Regions from separate parts of the Shewanella sp. FJAT-52076 genome, predicted to be linked through region 1. Evidence: predicted binding sites of a transcription regulator. Region 1 holds the regulator's gene; the other holds the start of a gene.
What was found. The regulator MetJ, encoded in region 1, represses methionine synthesis genes. The targets are predictions, from matches to a motif close to TAGACGTCTAGACGTCTA.
Positions count from the first base shown of each region.

Region 2: metE (5-methyltetrahydropteroyltriglutamate--homocysteine S-methyltransferase) is a predicted target of MetJ. The motif match lies at 3,667-3,684, and genes of this name have one in related genera.

Region 1 covers NZ_CP080415.1:3,725,122-3,730,572, reverse strand. The annotation lists gene nrfD (NrfD/PsrC family molybdoenzyme membrane anchor subunit) at 1-117, shown strand, start outside; gene K0H79_RS16515 (conjugal transfer protein TraF) at 256-1,449, shown strand; gene K0H79_RS16510 (sulfite exporter TauE/SafE family protein) at 1,468-2,205, opposite strand; gene metJ (met regulon transcriptional regulator MetJ) at 2,270-2,584, opposite strand; gene metB (cystathionine gamma-synthase) at 2,799-3,959, shown strand; gene K0H79_RS16495 (bifunctional aspartate kinase/homoserine dehydrogenase II) at 3,973-5,451, shown strand, end outside.
Region 2 covers NZ_CP080415.1:3,134,377-3,139,827, reverse strand. The annotation lists gene K0H79_RS13790 (TonB-dependent receptor) at 1-1,033, shown strand, start outside; gene K0H79_RS13785 (GDSL-type esterase/lipase family protein) at 1,116-1,712, shown strand; gene K0H79_RS13780 (HDOD domain-containing protein) at 1,871-2,599, shown strand; gene K0H79_RS13775 (LysR family transcriptional regulator) at 2,695-3,594, opposite strand; gene metE (5-methyltetrahydropteroyltriglutamate--homocysteine S-methyltransferase) at 3,759-5,451, shown strand, end outside.

The DNA of each region.
Region 1 (5,451 bases):
CGCCTCAGCGGTAAACATGGTCGCAGCGCCATGGTAACTGCGGCCTGCGCCAGCCTGATTGGGGTGCTTGCACTGCGGCATTTCATCCTTTACGCCGGTCAATCTTATCTGTCTTGATTGCTCGAATCGATTAACCAAAAAAGCCCGCCAATGCGGGCTTTTTTTATGATGATATTTCAGCGCGTTGTTCCACGCTGAACTAAGCTTTTAAAAGATCGTTGCCGGGTCAAAAACAGAAAAATCAGGGAGAACAGGATGAAGATGAAACTCATCGCCGCCTCGTTGGGGATGATACTCTGTCCATACAGTTTTGCTGCCCAGGATGTATTTGAAGCCCGAAGTGACGCCCTGGGCGGCACGGGGGTGGCGTCGGCCAGTTTGGAGGCGGCCCCCTGGATGAACCCAGCACTCCTGTCTTTGCCCGGTTACACAGAAGGGGACTTTGGGCTGCTGATTCCTGTGCTTGGAGCCGAGGTCTCTGACCAGGACAATATGACCGATAAATTCGATACCCTCGAAGATAATTATGACGGCCTGGATGCGGCAATCGACGGAGGGGATGTGGATGCCATCGACAGCTTTCGCCAGGCCCTGCTGGGTGATTTACGGGGGCTGGATGGCAATACCGCTTATGCCTCTGCAGGCATAGGATTCAGTTTTGCCATGCCCACTAAGGGGATTAGTTGGGGTGTGTATTACCGCAGTTACCTCGATGGCATTGCCGTAGCGGACATCAGTGATGCCGACATCCAGCTTCTGGAAGCCCTGGACCCACAAGCGCCACCAGCGCTGGAGGATTTAACTTCTCAGGGACGGGTGATTGCCGGTGCCTCGTCTGAGCTGGCGCTTTCGGTCAGCTTGCCGTTATCCATCGTCAATATGCCCGTGACCGTGGGCCTGACCCCCAAACTGCAGCGGCTCGACAGTTTTAACTATGCCGTCAGTGCCAACAACTTCGATGCCGGTGATTTCGACAGCGACGACTATCGCAACGATGACACGGGCTTTAACCTGGATGCCGGTATTGCCTTGATGCCCATGGAAGGACTGACCCTGGGGCTGGTGGGCCGCAACCTGATTGAGCGTGAGCTGGATACCATAGAGTCTGAATGGGTTAGTGCAACTTTCCGGGTAGGCCCCATGGTCACCATTGGCGCCGCGTTTCAAAGCGGCAATTGGCAGCTGAGTTCAGATCTGGACTTGATGGACAACGAGAAATTTGTCGGTCTTGAGGGCACCAAATATTGGCGTTTGGGCGCTGAATGGCATGCACTGGACTGGTTGTCGCTGCGGGTGGGTTACCGTCAGGATCTCAATGATATGACGGCCGATCTCTATTCGTTCGGTACCGGCTTTCAGATAGGTTCAGGATTCAAGCTGGATCTGGCCGGTATGTGGGGAGATAAAGACACCCTGGGCGCTGTGCTGCAAAGCTCCTATCACTTTTAAAGCAGCACCGTCGCCGCATTAACTGGCCAGCAATACCACAAGTGACTTGGTCGCCAGCACCAGTGCACTGATTGAGCAAAGAACCAGGGTAGCGACTCTGGTTTTTTGTTTATCGATCCGCCCAAGGAGCCGACCCGCCACCCAGTAGCCGCAAAATACCGCGGGTAACAGTATGACTGACCATTGGAGCTGCGCCACAGTAACCAATCCGGCAAAGGCCAGGATACTCAAGGCTATCAATGAGCTGAAGATAAAAAATGCCGACAGGGCCGCGCGGAATTTATTGGGGTCTTTACCGGCCAGCAGAATCGCCATCGGTGGGCCGCCAATGGCGGCTATGGTGCCAAACACGCCGGACACAGTGCCGGCGATAAACAGGGTCAGGCGATTGATGGGAGCGCTGATTTTCATCAGACTCAGCATCACGGCCAGCGCCACAATCACGGCAATGGCGAGTCCCAGTATGGATTGTGGGGCCATCAGCAGCAGGCTGGCACCCAGAATGCCCCCAGGAATGCGTCCAAGCAGGGCATATTGCAGACCGGCAAACTCCAGAGCGCTGCGTTCCCTGAGCAAAGTGAGCAGGGCAATGGAGAAGCCCATCAGAATAACGGGCACGGGCACCAGCTCGGGTTCAACCAGATACAGCAGCGGGCTGGCAACCACGGCAAGACCAAAGCCAATCAGGCTTTGGATAAGGGCACCACTGAAGATAATCAGCAGGGCAAGGACCAGGGTGATGAGATCGGGAAACATCAAAAGCGACTCCAGAAACGACACAAGGACCCATTCGGGTCCTTGTGATATACAGCTGGGAGAGTTATTCCATGTCTTCCCATTCGATGCCCATCTCATCCATCAGTTTTTTCGCCTCTGATGGGATGGAGTCGGGTTTGTCCTTGGACAGATCATCGTCGTTTGGCAGTGGCTGGCCGGTGTAAGCATGCAAAAAAGCTTCACACAGCAGTTCACTGTTGGTGGCGTGACGAAGGTTGTTCACCTGGCGACGGGTACGTTCGTCAGTGAGGATCTTCAACACTTTTAAAGGAATAGACACGGTGATCTTTTTCACTTGCTCATTCTTTTTGCCGTGCTCAGCATAGGGGCTGATGTAATCGCCATTCCACTCAGTCATTGACTCACCTGTTTATTCCAAAATTCGCAGGAGATTTTAAACCCTTACAAACTACAGTCAAATTATTGCTGCGAAATCACCCTAAACATCAACAGATTTTCTTACGTTTAGACGTCTAAACGTCTTGATGCCTATTGACCTGTTGCCGGTGCTTAGGTAAATTTAGCCATCCAGACATCTTTATTTCCGTGCGGTAACCTCGGAGGAGTACAAAATGACACAGCGCAAAGCAGCCACCATAGCGGTGCGTCAGGGCATAGAGAGCGATACCCAGCACGGTGCCGTGGTTCCTCCCATCTATTTATCGACCAATTATTCCTTCGATGGCCACAAGAATCCGCGCAAATTCGACTACAGCCGCTCGGGTAATCCGACCCGCTGTATTCTGGGCGAGGCGTTGGCCGAGCTGGAACAGGGTGCGACTGGCGTTATAACGTGCACCGGCATGGCCGCCATTACCCTGGTGACCAGCCTGCTGGGGCCGGACGATCTCCTGGTCGTGCCCCACGATTGTTACGGTGGTAGCTATCGCCTCTTTACCAACCTCGCCAAAAAAGGGGCCTTTAAGCTGGCCGTGGTCGACCAGACCGACGATGCTGCGCTGGCGGCCGTGATTGCCCAAAAGCCGCGCATGGTATGGCTCGAAACCCCATCCAATCCGCTGCTGCGGGTGGTGGATATTCAGGCCATCAGTGCTGCCAGCCACAAAGTTGGTGCCCTGGTGGTGGTGGACAACACCTTCCTGTCGCCCATTTTGCAGCAGCCACTGCTTTTGGGCGCCGATATAGTGATTCACTCCACTACCAAGTACATCAATGGCCACAGCGATGTGGTGGGCGGCGCCGTGATTGCCAAAGATGCCGAACTGGGCGAGACCCTGCACTGGTGGTCCAACACCCTGGGCCTTACCGGCAGTGCCTTTGACAGTTATCTCACCCTGCGTGGTATCCGTACCCTGGGCGTACGGGTGCGCGAGCATCAATCCAATGCCCAGCGCATAGTGGAAGTACTGAAAAACAGCCCCCAGGTGAGCAAGGTGTATTACCCGGGCCTTGCGGACCACCCGGGCCATGAGATAGCCGCACGGCAACAAAAAGGCTTTGGCGCTATGCTGAGTTTTGAGCTGGTGGGGGGCGAAAAAGAAGTGGTGGCTTTCCTCGAAGCCTTACAGCACTTCAGTGTGGCCGAAAGCCTGGGCGGCGTTGAGTCGCTGGTTGCCGTGCCCGCTACTATGACCCACAGAGCCATGGTGCCGGAAGCCCGCGCCGAGGCCGGAATAAAAGACACCCTGCTGCGCCTGTCGGTGGGGATTGAAGATGCAGAAGATTTAGTGGCCGATATCCAAGCCGGCCTGGCTGCCGTAGCAGCCTGTTGAATAGGAGTCAGTGATGGCGCGTTGTCATTTGCATAAGTTTGGTGGCTCCAGTCTGGCCGATGCCGATTGTTACCGCCGCGTGGCCCATATCCTGTTGACCCAGGGCCACAGCGACGACCTGGTGGTGGTGTCCGCCGCCGGTAAAACCACCAACTTTTTGTATAAGCTGCTTTCGCTGCGTGATGCCAAAGCGCTGTGGCAGGAAGAATTGCAGGTGCTGATAAGCTATCAGCAAAACCTGATTGAACAGTTGCTGAGTGCCGAGCAGGCCCGCTATCTGCGAGAGCGTTTGTCCACCGATAAGGCGCAGCTGATCAGCCTCTTGTCACTGGAAACGCTCAACGACTATCAAACCAGCCATGTGGTGAGCTTTGGCGAGCGTTGGTCCGCCAGGCTGATGGCGGCGCTGTTGCGTGAATCCGGCGTAGCGGCAAGCCATGTGGATGCCTGCAGCATACTGGTGGCAGATGAAGGTGCCGTGCCCAATATTCGCGAGCAGGAGTCCCGCGAAAAAGTGGCCGCCATGCTGGCCGAACATGAAAACGAACGCATCGTAATCACTGGCTTTATCTGTGCCAACCCGGCCGGTGAAACCCTGCTGCTGGGCCGCAATGGGTCTGACTTTTCTGCGACCCTGATTGCCAGTCTGGCGGATATCGAACGGGTCACCATCTGGACCGATGTGGAAGGGGTGTTTAACGCCGACCCGAATAAGATAAACGATGCCAAGCTGCTCAAGAGCATGTCTCTTGCTGAGGCCGACCGCTTGGCGCGATTGGGTTCCCCCGTGCTGCACAGCCGCACACTGCAGCCCCTTTTTAACACCCAGGTGAGCATGGCGGTGCGCTCAAGCTATGCCCCCCATACCGACTTCACCCTGGTTGCTCCAACCAGCTCTCAGGCCAGTGCTCCCGTGGTGACTAACCTCTCTGAAGTGGCGCTCTTTAGCCTCACGACTCAGGTCGACGCCGATGCCCTGTTGGCAACTTTGTCTGCCTCTGGGTTAACACCGCTGGCAAGCTGGCAGGGTTCCCGTGGTGGCTTGGAGCTGGCATATACCCCGGAAAATCAAAAGCAGGTCAGCGCCTTTTTAAAGGCCAACTCTGAGGCATATGGTCTGGGCGATGTATCCATCAGCGACGATTTTGGTTTGGTGGCACTGGTGAGCGCTGATGCGGTGCTTTACCGCAAGAGTTTTGCCCGCCTGCTCAGCCGCGAGGCCAAGCCTTTGTATCATGACAGCCTGAGTCTGGTGACCCTGGTGCCCAAGGCCCAGGTAAACCTGCTCACGCAAAAGGTGCACCGCCGCTGCGCCGGGCCGCGCAAGCGCATCGGGGTAATCCTCCTTGGGGTGGGCAACATCGGCGAAGCCTGGGTCAGCCTGTTTCGCCGGGCGCAGAGCAGCCTGTGCCGTGAGCTGGAGGCGCGTATTGAGCTTGTGGGGCTGGTCAGTTCATCCCGCGCCTACATCAATAACGCAGGTGTGCACCTG
Region 2 (5,451 bases), 590 kb from region 1:
GGGTGAAACCGAGCGTCAACTCATCAGCCTGACTCCCAAAGCCATTGGCCGCTACCAGACAGAGGCGGGCGAACTTAAGTTGGTAACTGGAGTGGACCTGTCCCGTGGCGAGTCAGAATTTACCTCGGCTTATATGGAGCGCGGCAACACCCAGGAGCTCTGGGCGGCTTTTGCCCAGGCATCAGTGCCTTTGACCAAGTCACTGAGTTACGTGGTGGGTGGTCGTTATGCCGAAGTTCAGGACGATATTCGCGATCAGAATACCTTTCCCCAGGGTGGCAAGCTGGATAATGACGCCCATGCGCTTGAGCTTGGATTAAATTATCGCCCCGTGCAGGGACACAGATTCTACCTGCGCGGCGAAGATAACTTCCGTTTTGCCAAGGTGGATGAGCAGGCCTACACCAGTCAGGACAGCCTGAGACCCCAAACCGGCCGCAGCTATGAAGCTGGCTGGGACTATCAGGGAGCTGAGCAGGCATTGCGCCTGAGCCTCTACCGTTTAACCCTGGAAGATGAAATTGTGTTTGACCCCAGCGCCGACACGCCGGTGGGGGGCTATTTCCCGGGTGCCAATATCAACGCCGATGAGTCGCGCCGTTATGGAGCCATGTTGGATTGGGACTGGCAGCTCAATGACACCATCAGCCTGGGCGTCGACTACCAGTACACGGATGCTGAATTTACCGCCGGGCTGAATGATGGCAAAGCGCTGTCCTGGGTCGCCAAGCACAGTGGCCGTATGTATGTGTCAGCTCAGTTTGCCGATTATTGGTCGGCCTACGTAGATGCTGCCTACACGGGTGAGCGTTTTGTTGAAGGTGACAATACCAATGTGGGCGCGCAGATGGATGCCTTTTGGCTGACCAATGCCGCAGTGAGCTTCCGTAAGGATGCCCTGAGTGCGACCCTGAGACTGGATAACCTGTTCGATGAAGCGTATGCCGCTTCGGGCTTCTACAGTGACTGGGGCAATGGGTATTATCCCGGTGAAGGTCGCAAAGTGAGCCTGACGTTGGGGCTGAGATACTGATAAGCCACTGAAATTGAAAAGCCGGACTTGTGTCCGGTTTTTTTTTGGGCGATAACATACGCATTAGTCCGGGGAGTACAAAGTGCGTATTCTGTCAGTGTTGTTTATCCTGCTGTTTTTATCGGCCTGTGGCGGTCCGCGATTGCCTTTTCTGGGGGAAAACGCCCGTGTTTTGGCCTTCGGTGACAGTTTAACTTTTGGGGTTGGCGCCAGTGATGGCATGGATTATCCCGCCCACCTTTCCCGTCTGTGCGATTGCGAAGTGATTAACGCCGGGGTATCAGGTGAAACAACCACCGAAGGGCTGGCACGAATGGCTGATTTACTCGATGAAACCCAACCGGATCTGCTTATCCTGCTGGAAGGCGGCAATGATATCCTCAGAAATCAGGATAAAGCACAGCTTAAGCGCAATTTGGAAGCTATGATTAGGGAAGCTCAGGGAAGGCAGGTGCCTGTGCTTTTGATTGCTGTTCCAGACCGGAAGGTGTTTTTATCCCCGTTACCCTTGTATCAGGAACTGGCTGAGCAATTTTCCCTGCCACTGCTTGAGGATACGCTACCGCGGCTCCTGTCACAAAGCGCCATGAAATCGGACACTGTTCATTTAAATGACGCCGGATATCAGCTTTTGGCGGAAGAAATTTACCAGCTTGCGAGTGAGAGCGGAGCCTTTTGAGGCGGCTTTCTGAAAATTGCTGAAACGGACGGAAATCAGCTTGACCATGGGCAGGATTTTATGGGTAAATTCCCCGATAATAACAGCCAGGGCGGGTTTATTGCTAAGGCCAAACTTGAGTCCCTTTTTGATTGCCCGGACAAAAATAGGTTAGTTTCATGACTGAGCTTGAGCATCAGGTTTTTTCTCAAATCAGGGCGATCATCGCCAATGAAGAGCAGGTATTAGGCCGCAGGGGAATTCTCATTCCACTGAAGAAGGCTATCCTTGCCGATGGTGATGTGCGTAATGTTGTTGATATTGTCTCCAGCGATCCGGCACTGGCGGCGCATCTATTGTGGCGAAGCACCACCGCACATGTGGGGGGCGCCCATAACAGTAAAAACCGCAGTCTCAAGGATGCGCTTATCCGTTTGGGGCAGGTGAACATTTACCGCTACGCCTTTAGCTTTTATTTGAAAGAACGCCTCGATGAGCTGCCGCAGCCCTATAAAAAGTTGGTCCTGGGGTACTGGCGCCTGACAGAAAGCATTGCCGCATCGGCGGTGGATAGCCTCAAAGATCTGGTGAGCAACAATATTGACCCGGACGAGGTTCAGACTCTGGCGCTCTTCAGTGTGTTCGGGCAGATGATCGCACTGACAGCCTTTGCGTATCTCAATGCCGAATCGGACGAGTCATTCCCTCTGGGCATAATCAAGCAAATTATCGATACCCAACAGCAAACCCTGACGCTGGAAGCCTTTGACTCACTCGGCCTCGATGAAGAGCTCAAAGAAGAGTTTATGATTGCTCACAACCTGCGCCAAACCCGCAACCCCAACTCGGCCGGCCTGGTACTGCGCCGGGTGTTGTCGATGCGTGGCTTGCTGCTCAATCCGCTGTAATTTACTGAACTCTATAAAAAACGCCTGCAATAGCAGGCGTTTTTTATGCTTTCTAAATAACGGCTTGCAGCCGTCAAACTGGTGTTGCTATGGCATTACCGCGGCTGACGGGCCAGGCCTTCTGCTGCCACCAATTCAAGATAGCGCTGTATTTGGCGGGAATTGGCACTACCACGGCGATAGGCGCCAAATAAAGGACGTTTCAACCCTTCGGCGCCGAGGCGCAAGCTGCTGAGGCTGAGGCCCTGGGCTTCACTGATGGACCAACTGGGCAGGGCGGCAATACCATCCTGACAGGCGATGCGTTGAAACAGCACCGAAGTCAGGTCACAGCTCTTTTGCACACCGGGCTCAATGCCGGCAGGCTCCAAAAATAAGCGGAACAGGTCGAGGCGTTCCAATGGTACCGGATAGCTGATGATGGGTAAGCCTGCCAGATCCTTTGGCAGTACCTGGTGCTTGCTCGCCAGCGGATGTTCTTTGGCCACCACCAGGCGTACTTCAAAGTCGAACAGGTGCTGATAAGCCAGCTGATGTCCGGGGACGGGATCGGATGTCAGTACTATGTCCAGCTCTCCGGACTCCAGTGCGTTCAGCGAGTCGAACAGGTGACGGCTGGACAAGTCCAAATCCGCATCCGGATATTCAGCCCTGAAAGCCTCCATGACCGGCATCAGCCAGCGAAAGCAGCTGTGACACTCAATACCCACTTTCAACAGGTTGGCGTCGGTTTCCAGACCTTTCTTCAATACAAACTCGGTTTCCATCACCCGAGGCAGAATTTCTTCGGCCAGATTCAGCAGTCGGGCGCCTTCCTGAGTAAAAGACAGGGGTTTGCTTTTTCTCACGAACACGGGGGAGTTGATGCGGGTTTCCAGCTCTTTGATCTGATGAGACAACGCAGACTGGGTGACAAAGCGCTTTTTGGCCGCAGCTGCCAGGCTGCCACTTTCTTTCAGTGCCATCAGGGTTCGAAGGTGTCTTAGCTCTATCATCTCTACTCCACATGAAGTTTGTTCATGTTGCCCGTGAACGCAATTCGTTTGCTTGCCAGAAGACTACCACAATAAACTTCTAGACGTCCAGACGCCTATTAAAAATTGTTTAACAGGTGTTCCTCTTTGAAATGTGCTCATATTAAACCAAGAAGGTATACAATATGCAATTAAATAGTCTTGGCTTTCCACGGATAGGACGTCGCCGTGAGTTGAAGTTCGCCCTCGAGCAATACTGGCGTGGAGAGTTGTCCCAGAATGAGCTGCGCGCGCAGGCCAAGGCACTGCGTCAGGCCCACTGGCAGTGGCAGGCTGACGCCGGCGTGGAACGATTGCCAGTGGGGGACTTTGCCTACTACGATCAGGTGCTGACCCTGGCGGCAACCCTGAATGCGATTCCTCAACGCCACCGCGATAGCGACAAGGTCGACCTGGATACCCTGTTCCGGGTTGCCCGAGGCCGCGCGCCAAGCGGCAAAGCCGCCGCAGCGGCGGAAATGACCAAGTATTTCAACACCAACTATCACTATATAGTGCCCGAGCTTCACGCCGACCAAACCTTCTCCATCGCCTGGACCCAGCTATTTGATGAAGTCGAAGAAGTGAAAGCGCTGGGCTATGACCCCAAACCCTGCATTCTGGGCCCTGTGTCTTTCCTGTATTTGTCCAAAGCCTACGGCGGTGAGTTTGACAAATTAAGTCTGCTGCCTCAGCTGCTCGCCACCTATGCTGAGCTGCTGGCGCGTTTTGCCGCTCAGGGCGTGACCTGGATACAAATCGAAGAGCCTGTGCTGGCACTGGATCTGGACGAGAGCTGGCAAGCAGCCTTTGCCAGCGCGTATCAGGCCTTTACCTGCGTGTCGGTTAAGCTGCTGCTGACCACTTACTACGGCTCTGTGGCACACCATGCCGACATTATTCAGGCGCTGCCGGTGGCAGGTTTGCATCTGGACCTGGTGTCTGCCCCTGAGCAGCTGGAGGTCTTTCTGCCGAGACTTGCGCAGCAGCAGATACTGAGTCTCGGCCTTATCAATGGCCGAAATGTGTGGGCTGCGGATCTTGATTTGATTGCCGAGAGCATTGCGCCGGTTGCCAGAGATCTTGGCGAACGCCTGTGGCTTGCAACCTCTTGCTCGCTGCTGCACACACCGGTGGACCTCGATGTGGAAACCGCGCTTAAGCCTGAACTTAAACGCCAGCTCGCCTTTGCCAGACAGAAGCTGCTGGAGCTGAGAAGCCTCAATACCCTGCTGAGCTTACCCAATGGCGCAGACGCTGCTGCCATTGCCGCCGAGTGCGTGGCCCGCCGCGCTGAGCGTGCCCAGGCGGCCGATGCGGCAGTTGCCGCCAGGCTGGATGCACTCACCAATGCAGATTTTGAGCGTCAAAGCGCGTTCCCAGTGCGCCAGCAACAGCAGCAACAGCGGCTTAAATTGCCACTCTTGCCAACCACTACCATAGGCTCTTTCCCGCAGACTCCCGCCATTCGTGGCCTGCGTAACCGTTTCCGTAAAGGGGAAATCGGCGCCCTTGAGTACGATAACCAGCTCAAACAGGTGTGCCGCGATACCATCGACCGTCAGCTGAAACTCGGTATCGATGTGCTGGTACACGGTGAGGCCGAGCGTAACGACATGGTGGAATACTTTGGCGAGCAGCTCGACGGTGTCGGCTTTACCAAAAATGGCTGGGTGCAGAGTTATGGCAGTCGCTGCGTAAAACCGCCTTTGATTTACGGTGATGTGTCGCGTCCCAAACCTATGACACTCGACTGGGCCGAATACGCCCAGAGCCTCACCGACAAGCCGGTGAAAGGCATGTTGACCGGGCCTGTGACCATTCTGCATTGGTCTTTTG